Regions from separate parts of the Streptomyces sp. NPDC101181 genome, predicted to be linked through region 1. Evidence: riboswitches for the same ligand, from Rfam matches in the RefSeq annotation. Region 1 holds a riboswitch; each other region holds the start of a gene.

What was found. A riboswitch is a leader RNA that binds a small molecule or an ion and turns the genes downstream of it on or off. The one in region 1 is predicted to bind cyclic di-AMP.
Region 2: linked by a shared signal. The riboswitch ahead of ACIRRU_RS15035 (C40 family peptidase) and the one ahead of ACIRRU_RS28905 (peptidoglycan DD-metalloendopeptidase family protein) in region 1 are both predicted to bind cyclic di-AMP.
Region 3: linked by a shared signal. The riboswitch ahead of ACIRRU_RS20460 (transglycosylase SLT domain-containing protein) and the one ahead of ACIRRU_RS28905 (peptidoglycan DD-metalloendopeptidase family protein) in region 1 are both predicted to bind cyclic di-AMP.

The regions. Positions count from the first base shown of each region.
Region 1 is NZ_JBIWOX010000028.1:32,814-36,077, reverse strand. Features, by position in the region: gene ACIRRU_RS28915 (DUF6126 family protein) at 1-3, shown strand, start outside; gene ACIRRU_RS28910 (tyrosine-protein phosphatase) at 8-820, opposite strand; cyclic di-AMP (ydaO/yuaA leader) riboswitch at 1,279-1,438, shown strand; gene ACIRRU_RS28905 (peptidoglycan DD-metalloendopeptidase family protein) at 1,442-2,434, shown strand; gene ACIRRU_RS28900 (SGNH/GDSL hydrolase family protein) at 2,614-3,264, shown strand, end outside.
Region 2 is NZ_JBIWOX010000008.1:231,273-234,536, forward strand. Features, by position in the region: gene ACIRRU_RS15025 (helix-turn-helix domain-containing protein) at 1-619, opposite strand, end outside; gene ACIRRU_RS15030 (ATP-binding protein) at 873-1,304, shown strand; gene ACIRRU_RS15035 (C40 family peptidase) at 1,439-1,909, opposite strand; cyclic di-AMP (ydaO/yuaA leader) riboswitch at 1,913-2,075, opposite strand; gene ACIRRU_RS15040 (urease subunit gamma) at 2,741-3,043, shown strand; gene ACIRRU_RS15045 (urease subunit beta) at 3,057-3,264, shown strand, end outside.
Region 3 is NZ_JBIWOX010000013.1:157,142-160,405, reverse strand. Features, by position in the region: gene ACIRRU_RS20465 (helix-turn-helix domain-containing protein) at 1-1,222, shown strand, start outside; gene ACIRRU_RS20460 (transglycosylase SLT domain-containing protein) at 1,313-2,146, opposite strand; cyclic di-AMP (ydaO/yuaA leader) riboswitch at 2,152-2,339, opposite strand; gene ACIRRU_RS20455 (FAD-dependent oxidoreductase) at 2,792-3,264, shown strand, end outside.

The DNA.
Region 1 (3,264 bases):
TAGCCGCTCAGCCCTCGTCGAGCAGTCGCCGACGCAGCCGCTCCCGGGTCGCGGGGGAGACCTTGAGGCCCTCCTCCAGGTAGGCGTCCGTCGTCCCCCACCGTTCCTCGATCGTCGCGAAGGCCGCCGCGAGGTAGGCCGGCTCCGCCCCGAAGAGCGGGTCGAGAAGCTCCATCACCTCGGGGGACATCCCGGTCTCGGACATGTCGGAGCGCCGCACCTTGTAGCGGCGGTGCGGATCGTCGGACTTGAGGTAGTCCGCCTCGATCGCCTCGCGCTCGACGCCCACCGCCAGCAGCGTGACCGCTATCGAGAGTCCCGCCCGGTCCTTACCCGCCGCGCAGTGCATCAGCGCGGGGACGCTGTCCTCGGCCAGCGCGTGCAGGATCCGGCTGTGCTCGGCGGTGCGGTCCTCGATCGTCGACCGGTACATCCGGATCATGCGCTCGGCGCCCTGGCCGTTCGCCAGGACGGAGCGCAGCTGCTCGATGTTCCCGTCGCGCACCAGCCGCCAGAACTCCGCGCCGTCGGCCGGGTCGGAGAGCGGAATGCTGACGTGACGGACGCCGTCCAGCTCGATGTCGTAGCCGTCCAGCCGGTGGTCGGCCGAGTGCCGGAAGTCGAAGACCGTGTGCAGCCCCAGCCCGCCGAGGAAGGCCGCGTCCTCGGCGGTGGCGTGCGCGAGGTGGCCGCTGCGGTAGAGCCGTCCGAAGGCGGTGCGCCGCCCGTCCACGGTCGGGAGCCCGCCCACGTCGCGGAAGTTGCGGACCCCGCTCAGGGTGGTCTCGGTCGGCGGGACCTGCGGCACCGGCTGCGTCACGGGGGCTCCTGGATCTCTGGCGTCGGCGGTCTCCGGCCCCGCCGCGGTTCGCGCGAGGGCGCTCCCGTGACGATACGACATCGATTCGACGGAAAATCGTGCCGCCCGTCCGCCTGTGGCGAGGGCGTCGCACCGGCGGGGCTGATGGTGCGTCAGGGGCTCCACCCACCCCGTGTCCGTATTGGTGCATTTAGCAGAACATGCCCCGGTAATGGGGCAGATGAGATTCCGTGGGTGATCGGGATCATATCCGTGACGGTCCGTGGCGATCTCGCCCGGGGGTATTTCCGTTTCCTGCGCGGAAAGCCAAGATCCGTAATCCACGGAGTGTGACGGGAAAACCGGACGGCCGTCGCATCGGTGAATCCCCCGAGCAACCGACGGCTTGTTCCGCTCGTCCTCACTCGTTTACGGTCACCGTCAATCCGGACGGATCGCCTAATCCTGCCGCCGACCGGAATTCGCACCCACCCACTCACGTGTGGCAGGAGCGGGGGAACCAGGTAAGTCGCCGCCCGGAGCGATCCGGACCGGCTAGGGGTGAAGTCGCCACCGTGCGACCGGGCATCTCCAGCCCGAACCCGACAGCTCACCTCGCAGGCGCCGGAGAGGAACTTCCCCATGCCCGCACAGGGTAAGCACCGCCGTCCCAAGTCCGGCCCGATCTCCCGCGGCGTCCTCGCCGCGGGTACCGGCGGCGCCGCACTCGCGCTTCCGCTCATCGGCGCCACCGCCGCGCACGCCGCCCCGCAGGCCGCCCCGGCCGCGAAGCCCGCCGCCGCCTCGGTCGCCGCCGCGCACACCGCGCCCCAGACCGCCGCCCCGCAGGCCGCTCCCGCCGCGTCGAAGGCCGCCCCCAGGACGTACGCCGTCGTCCGCGGCGACTACCTGTCCAAGATCGCCGCCGAGCACCGGATCAAGGGCGGCTGGCAGAAGCTGTACCAGGACAACCGCTCCACCGTCGGCGAGAACCCCAGCCTCATCCTCCCCGGCATGAAGCTGACCCTCGGCGCCAAGGGCTCCACCGCCGCGCCCTCGGAGGCCAAGAAGGCCGCACCGGCCCCCAAGGCCGCCGCTCCGAAGGCCGCCGCCCCGAAGAAGGCCGAGCAGGCCCCGAAGGCCGCGCCGAAGAACGACACGGTCTCCGCCGACGACTCCGAGAGCTCCGGCAGCTCCGCGCAGACCGGCTCCTCCCAGGCGACCGGCTCCGGCTGGACGGCCCCGCTGGCCAACGCCAACGTCACCACCCAGTACCGCGCCTCCGGCTCCAGCTGGTCCAGCGGCTACCACACCGGCTCCGACTTCCAGGCCGCGTCCGGCACCCCGGTCCGCGCGATCGGGCCGGGCACCGTGGTCTCGGCCGGCTGGAGCGGTTCGTACGGCAACGAGGTCGTCATTAAGCACGAGGACGGCATGTACTCGCAGTACGCCCACCAGTCCTCGCTGAGCGTCTCCGCGGGCCAGACCGTCACCGGCGGCCAGCAGATCGGCCTCTCCGGCTCCACCGGCAACTCCACCGGCCCGCACCTACACTTCGAGGTGCGCACCGGCCCGAGCTACGGCTCGGACGTGGACCCCGTCTCCTACCTGCGACAGCACGGCGTCTCCCTCTGACCGAGGGAACGGCCGGATGAGTGAGGGGCGGTGCGCTGCGGCGCACCGCCCCTCCTCTTCTTGTTCCAGCTCTTCTTATTCCGGCTTTACCAAAACCTGACCGGGTGGTCTATCTCACCACCCGTCAACCCCTTATTACGGTCGCGTAGGTCACATTGAACGGTGCAGGATATGTGCTTGTGGCAGACGATTCGAGAAACAACCAGCAGCACACCATCGGGTCGTACGCGGCGATCGGCGACAGTTTCACCGAGGGCGTCGGCGACCCCGGTCCGCACGGGACCTTCGTCGGCTGGGCGGACCGGTTCGCGGTGCTCCTCGCCGACCGCCTCCCGGCCCCCGGCCCGGAGACGACCCCGCAGGACTCCCCGCACGGATATTTCCGCTACGCCAATCTCGCCGTACGCGGACGCCTCCTCGACCAGATCGTCCGGGAGCAGATTCCCCGCGCCAAGGAGCTCGCCCCCGACCTGGTCACCTTCTGCGCGGGCGGCAACGACATCATCCGGCCCGGCGCCGACCCCGACGACCTCGCCGAGCGGTACGAGCGGGCCGTCGCGGAGCTGACCGAGACCGTCGGCACCGTCATGGTCGCCACCGGCTTCGACACCCGGGGCGTACCGGTGCTGCGCCACATGCGCGGCAGGATCGCCACGTACAACGTCCATCTGCGGGCGATCGCGGACCGCTACCACTGCCCGGTGCTGGACCTGTGGTCGCTGCGCTCCGTCCAGGACCGGCGTGCCTGGGACGCCGACCGGCTGCACCTCTCGCCCGAGGGGCACACCCGGGTCGCGCTGCGCGCCGCCCAGGTCCTCGGCCACGAGGTG
Region 2 (3,264 bases), on a different contig from region 1:
CCGGGCCGCCCACCTCGCGCCGCAGCACCGCCTCGTCCAGCACGGCGGTGAACCGGGGCGGCCGCGTCGCGCGCAGCACCCGCTGCCGGGTCAGCCGCACCTCCACCAGGGAGTCGAGGGAGTCCAGGGCCGCCGCCCGGTGGTCTGCCGTCCTATCCGGCGAAGTCCCGTCCGGCTCAGTCCCGTCCGGTGGGGCCCCGTCCAGCGAGGCCCGGATCACGGCCCTCGCGTACCCCGCGGTCTGGAGCAGTCCCGGAACCACCGAGGTCTCCAGCGTCCGGACCGCGTCGGCCTGCGACTCCAGACTGATGAAGTCGCCGAGGTGCGGCGGGATCAGCCCCCGGTAGGCGTGCCACCACCCCGGGCCGCCGCGGCCCGCCGACCCGGCGAGGACTTCCAGCAGAGCCCGTGACGGGGCGTCACGCACCCCGTAGACGTCCAGCAGCCGCGCCACGTCGCCCGAGGAGACCCCGCTGGCACCGGTCTCGATCCGGCTCACCTTCGACTGGTGCCAGCCCAGCAGGCGCGCCGCGTCCCGGCTGGTCAGCCCGGAGGCGTGGCGCAGGCTCCGCAGCTCCTCACCGAGTCTGCGCCTCCGTACGACGGGGCCGTGCGGCATACCGGTCTCCTTCCGCCTGGCGGGAGGACCCGGCCCTGTCGCCGGACCGGCCCGTGCCGGAACCGGCCCCGCAGGGAGGTCAGTGTGCCGCGCGCCCACGGCGTACGGGTTCCGAATTCACCGCTTCGGGCGACAGATATATGCACATCTTGGCCGAACACCGTTACAGGGAGCTGCATCAATGGCAGTCTGGCGCGAAGCACGATCCCGGTCGGCCGAGGGCCGACCGGGACGGGAAAGGGACGGCGTCGCCATGGCGGACCATCAGGAAGCAACCCTCACTCTGCCGAGCGATCCGGCGTCGGTCTCCTCGGCCCGCAGATACGTGGCCAGGACCCTGGCCGAGTGGGGACTGCCCGACGACACCGATTTCGCCGACACCATCCGGCTGATCGTCTCGGAGCTCGCCACCAACGCCGTCCAGCACACCTTCGGCCAGTCGCCCACCTTCACCGTGGACCTCCTCCTCGAACGGGACGAGGAGCTGCACCTCGGCGTGACGGACAGTCACCCCCGCTGGCCTCAGCGACTGCCCGCCGCCGTGCGCCAGGACAACGGCCGCGGCATGGTCATCATCCGGAGCCTGGCCAAGGAGCGCGGCGGGCGCCTCCAGGTCACGCCGACCGCCGAGGGCGGGAAGACGGTCTGGATCGTGCTGCCCTGGGCGGTCACGGTCCAGAGCTGACCCGGGGCCGCCGCCGCGCCGAGATCGCCGGGGAGCGGCGAGGCCGCCGGGTGAGCGGCGGGCGGCCCGCGAAGGTGCGCGCACCGCCCGTGCCGCCCGCGTCCTCCGCACGGGAAGACTCTCCGGCCGGTGGGTCAGCGGACCCGTCCGTACCAGACGCTCTTGGACCAGATCTTCGCCAGTCGCACCACGTCCCCCGACTTCGGGGAGTGCCAGATCTTCCCGGCCCCGGCGTAGATGCCCACGTGGTAGACGCCCCGCCGCGAGTGGAAGAAGACGAGGTCGCCGCGCTTGCGGTCCGACTTCGGGATGTGGCGGGTCTTGTTGTACTGCTGCTGGGCCGTGCGGGGGAGCTTCTTCCCGGCCTTCTTGAACGAGTAGGCCGTCAGCCCGGAACAGTCGAAACGGCTCGGACCGGCCGCTCCGTACTTGTACGGAGCCCCCTTCTTCGACGCGGCGACCTTGAGCGCCTTCGTCGAGTGGGTGGCGGCCTCGGCCTCGTGCACCAGGCCGGGCGCCAGCATCGTGGACGTCACCGCGAGGGTGAGCACCGAGGCCGTACCGACCCGGGCGAACAGAGACGGGACATGAACCTGCGCAGGCATGCGCAACCCTTCGTCAGCCGCCTGTGAAGGATGACCTGTCGGGTTCGGGCTGGCGAAGTCGCCCGGCCGCTACGCGGCTTCACCCCGAGGGCTTTCCGGTCTCCCGGTCGGCCCGTTGTGCTCGGGTCCTCCACTCCTGCCGATCCACTTCTGTCGACCAGTCATCCGCGCGGCGGCAGGACTCGGCGTCCGCCCGGACCGCCCCGCCGCGGCGGCGGGGGCTTGTCGTCCCAGGGATCTTGACCTACTCACCGCCGGATTTCCGAGCTGAAACGGTGATTTGTGAGTCTCCTCACCACTGATCCATTCGGGTGGACAGGGCGATTCGGACACCGCCGACGAGCCCTCCGCGGCGCCCCGCACCAGCGAAGAAGGCGGACATTCCGAGTACGGCGCGGACGCCGGGCGCAAGTCGGGCCGTCGCTCGCGCGAGTGATCCCGTACGCCGAACGAGCGAGGAAATTCGATCGCCACACCGGGCGTGTCACGCGGTGCGACGGCGGCGGCCGTCCCGTAGGGGCCCGGCCGGGGGTGATCCCGGGCGGTTCGGCATCGCCGCCGAGCACCCCGGCCCCGGGGACCGGGACGCCTGATACCCGGCCGCCGCGCGGGTCCGTATACGACGCGCGGCCGGGACGGCGGAGAACGGGTGAAGCCGTCCGTGTCCCACGGCCGCGCAAAAGATCAGTTAACGCAACGGAAAAACTTCCGCCCTAACGTGCAATACCTGGTCGCGAGGTCCGGATTCCCCGTTCAACGAACTGTTGAAGGCGGATAGGGTCCCGCTGCGCCCGGAGCCAGGAACCGGGCGGTGGACGATGAGGTGGAAGCGTGCAACTGACCCCGCACGAGCAGGAACGCCTGCTCATCCATGTGGCCGCCGACGTGGCCGAGAAGCGCCGGGCACGCGGGCTGCGGCTCAACCACCCCGAGGCCGTCGCCCTCATCACCGCCCACCTCCTGGAAGGCGCCCGGGACGGTCGTACGGTGGCCGAACTCATGGTGTCCGGCCGCGCCGTGCTCACCCGGGACGAGGTCATGGACGGCATCCCCGAGATGCTCCACGACGTCCAGGTCGAGGCCACCTTCCCGGACGGCACCAAGCTGGTCACCGTCCACGACCCGATCGTCTGACGGGCGGCCGCCGATGATTCCCGGAGAGATCCTGTACGGGGACGGGGACATCCCCCTCAACGAGGGCCGGAGCGTCACCCGCCTCACCGTCCTCAACGCCGCCGACCGGCCCGTCCAGGTCGGCTCCCACTACCACTTCGCCGAGGCCAACCCCGGGCTGCGCTTCGACCGGGCGGCCGCGCACGGACGGCGCCTGCACATCGCGGCCGGTACGGCGGTCC
Region 3 (3,264 bases), on a different contig from region 1:
CGCGGTGTCCGCCGAGCACACCGACCTCGTCGCCGCGACCACCGCAGCCCTGCTGGAGGTCCGCGGGCAACGCGCCGCCGAACTGCGCGCCGAGCAGATGCGGCTGCACAGCGCGCTGCTCCGGCTGCTCCTGGGCGGCCACCTCACCGCCGTCACCAACACCCTGGGCGCCGACGGCCTCACCCACGTCACGGTCTACCGGCTCACCGGCCCCGACATCCCCACCGCCCACCAGGTGCTCTGGCGGGCCGCGCGCCCCACCCTCGCCGGACACGGCGGCTCCTGCGTCCTCATCGGCGAGCTGGACGGCGAGCTCCTGGTCGCCGAGCTGCACTGCGGGCGGGACGACGGACGCATCCTCCGGCTGGTCTCCCGGGTCGGCGAACGCCACCATCTCCTCGCGGGCCTCGCCGGTCCGCTGCCACTGGCCGAGATGCCCACCGCGCACGCGGAGGCGGCCGCCGCCCGGCACAACGCCACCCCCGCCCACCGTGTCGTCCCGGCCGACGCCGCCTTCCTGGCCCGCTTCCTGGAGCCCGGCTCCTACAGCCGGTGGGCGAGAGCCGTCCTCACCCCGCTCGCCCCGGAGCACCGGCATCTGCTCCTGGTCTGGCTCCGCACCGGCAGCACCCCGCGTGCCGCCGCGACCCTCGGCCTCTCCCCCGGCACCCTGCGGTCCCGGCTGCGTGAGCTGACCGCCCTGCTGGACGCGGACCTGGACGACGTCACCGTGCGGGCCCATCTCCTCCTGGCCCTGCGCGCGCCCGTGTCCGGTGAGAGTCCCGGCACCGGTCACGCCGACGGGCAGGAGGGCCCGGCCCGGACCCCGCCGGGGGGTGACGCGGCCGGGGGCGACGCGGCCGACGGGCCGTCCGGCCGGGCCCGGCTGGAGACGCTGCCGCCCGGGGTCCTGGACACCGCGCCCGCCCTCGCCTGGGCCACCGGACTGGTCGGCGGTCTCGAACCGCGGCTGCGGATCGCGCTGGCCTGCTGGCTGCGTCACCGGGCGCGGACCGCCCCGGCCGCGGCCGAACTCCACGTCCACCGCACCACCCTGACGGTCTGGCTCGCCCAGTGCGCCGAGCGCCTGGACCGGAACCTGGACGACGCCGCGGTCCGCGCCGAACTCCATCTGGCGCTCAGGACCACCGAGGCCACCGGTGCCGGGGACGACCCGCGGACCCTGCCCCGGCGCGGCGGCCGAACCTACCGGCGGGTCTGAGCGCGCGAGCGGCCGACGGCGAAGGGCGGTGCCCCCCGTCCCCGGGGTGGCACCGCCCTCTGTGTGGTCCGGTGGGTCGAAGCGGCCGGATCAGTAGGCGCCGAAGACGTTGTCGATCGAGCCGTAGCGGTCGGCGGCGTAGTTGCAGGCCGCGGTGATGTTGGCGACCGGGTCGTAGCTGTCGGTCGAGGTGCCGGGCACGTGGTAGGCCTGGAAGGTCGGGTCGATGACCTGGAGCAGACCCTTGGACGGGGTGCCCTTGACGGCGTTGGAGTCCCAGTTGTTGATGGCGTTGGGGTTGCCGGAGGACTCGCGCAGGATGTTGCGGTGGATGCCCTCGTAGCTGCCGGGGATCCCGCGCTCGGCCATGATCGCCAGCGACTCCCGGATCCAGCCGTCGAGGTCGTCGGAGTACGTGGTCGCCTTCTCGGCGGCCTGGGCGACCGGGGCCGCGGCGCGCTCCGAACGGTCGGCGCGCTCCGCCGACGCGCCGCGGGCGCCGCCCGTCGCGGCCTTGTCCGCCGTGTCGCCGGACGGGGCGGCGGCCTTGGCGGTGATGGTCAGCGTGACACCCGGGTGAATGAGGTGGGGATTCCCGCCGACGACCTTCCGGTTGCCTTCGTAGAGCTTCTTCCAGCCGCCGCTCACGGAGTATTCGCGAGCGATCTTGGAAAGGGTTTCTCCGGACGCCACGGAATGCTGGGCGGGCGCGGCCTTCACGGCGGACTTCGCGGCGGAATTCGCCGGGGCGGCGGCCGCGGCGGGCGTGCCCTGGTGCGGTACGGCGGCCGGGGCGGGGGCCGCGGCGGCGGTGGTGGCGCCGATCACCGGGAGGGCGAGGACGGCTCCGCCCGTGGTCACGGCGGCGAGGCCGCGGATCGACGGGAGGGACTTGGGACGACGATGCTTACCCTGTGCGGGCATGGGGGATTTCCTCTCCGGCGCCTGCGAGGTGAGCTGTCGGGTTCAGACGGGAGATGTCTGGCCGCGTGGAGACGCGACTTCACCCCAAGCCGTTCCGGTGACGGTTCGGCGACTTACCTGGGTCCCCCGCTCCTGCCGTACGCGAGTGGGTAGCGGATTACCGGACGGCGGCAGGATTCGGCGTTCCATCCGGATTGCGGCGACCGTAGGCGAGAAACGGCGAGCGGAACAAGCCCCGCATTCCGCAATTCCCTTTCTCCGCATGATCGAAAAAAGGGAATGCGCTCCGGGGGCCGTCCCGTCACGCCGTCAACTTTCCCCGCACCAAAGGGAACCGAACCTTCCGGATACTCGTCCGCGCGCCACGACGTGACGCTCGCCACTTCCCAGGACAAGGCCGGAGAAACGCACGGGCAAAAGTCCTCAAAAGTCCCAATAGCATGTTTAAGGATGAGCGTTTCAAAAACGGTAAATCGACCATACCGACCAACCGAAACGGTCATACCGGACAGGTTCGGCGGGGTCGGCCGAACGGTCCGCCGGGCGATCGCTTACGGTGTGAGGTGGAGGCTAGTAAGCCCACCCTTACCTCCGACGTACGCTGTACCTGCCCGCGTTCGCCCGCCCCGAAGGATCACCACGCCCATGACACGCCCCGTCCGCGTCGCCATTGTCGGAGCCGGCCCCGCCGGTATCTACGCTGCGGACGCGCTGCTCAAATCCGAGGTCTGCCAGGACCCGGGGGTCTCCATCGACCTCTTCGAGCGCATGCCCGCGCCCTTCGGCCTGATCCGTTACGGCGTGGCTCCCGACCACCCCCGGATCAAGGGCATCGTCAAGGCCCTCCACCAGGTGCTGGACAAGCCGCAGATCCGCCTCTTCGGCAACGTCTCCTACCCCGACGACATCGGTTTGGACGACCTGCGGTCCTTCTACGACGCGGTGATCTTCTCCACCGGCGCGGAGGCCGACCGGGCCCTCGACATCCCGGGCATCGAGCTGGACGGCTCCTACGGCGCGGCCGAGTTCGTCTCCTGGTACGACGGTCACCCCGAGGTCCCCCGCACCTGGCCGCTCACCGCGGAGAAGGTCGCCGTCCTCGGCGTCGGCAACGTGGC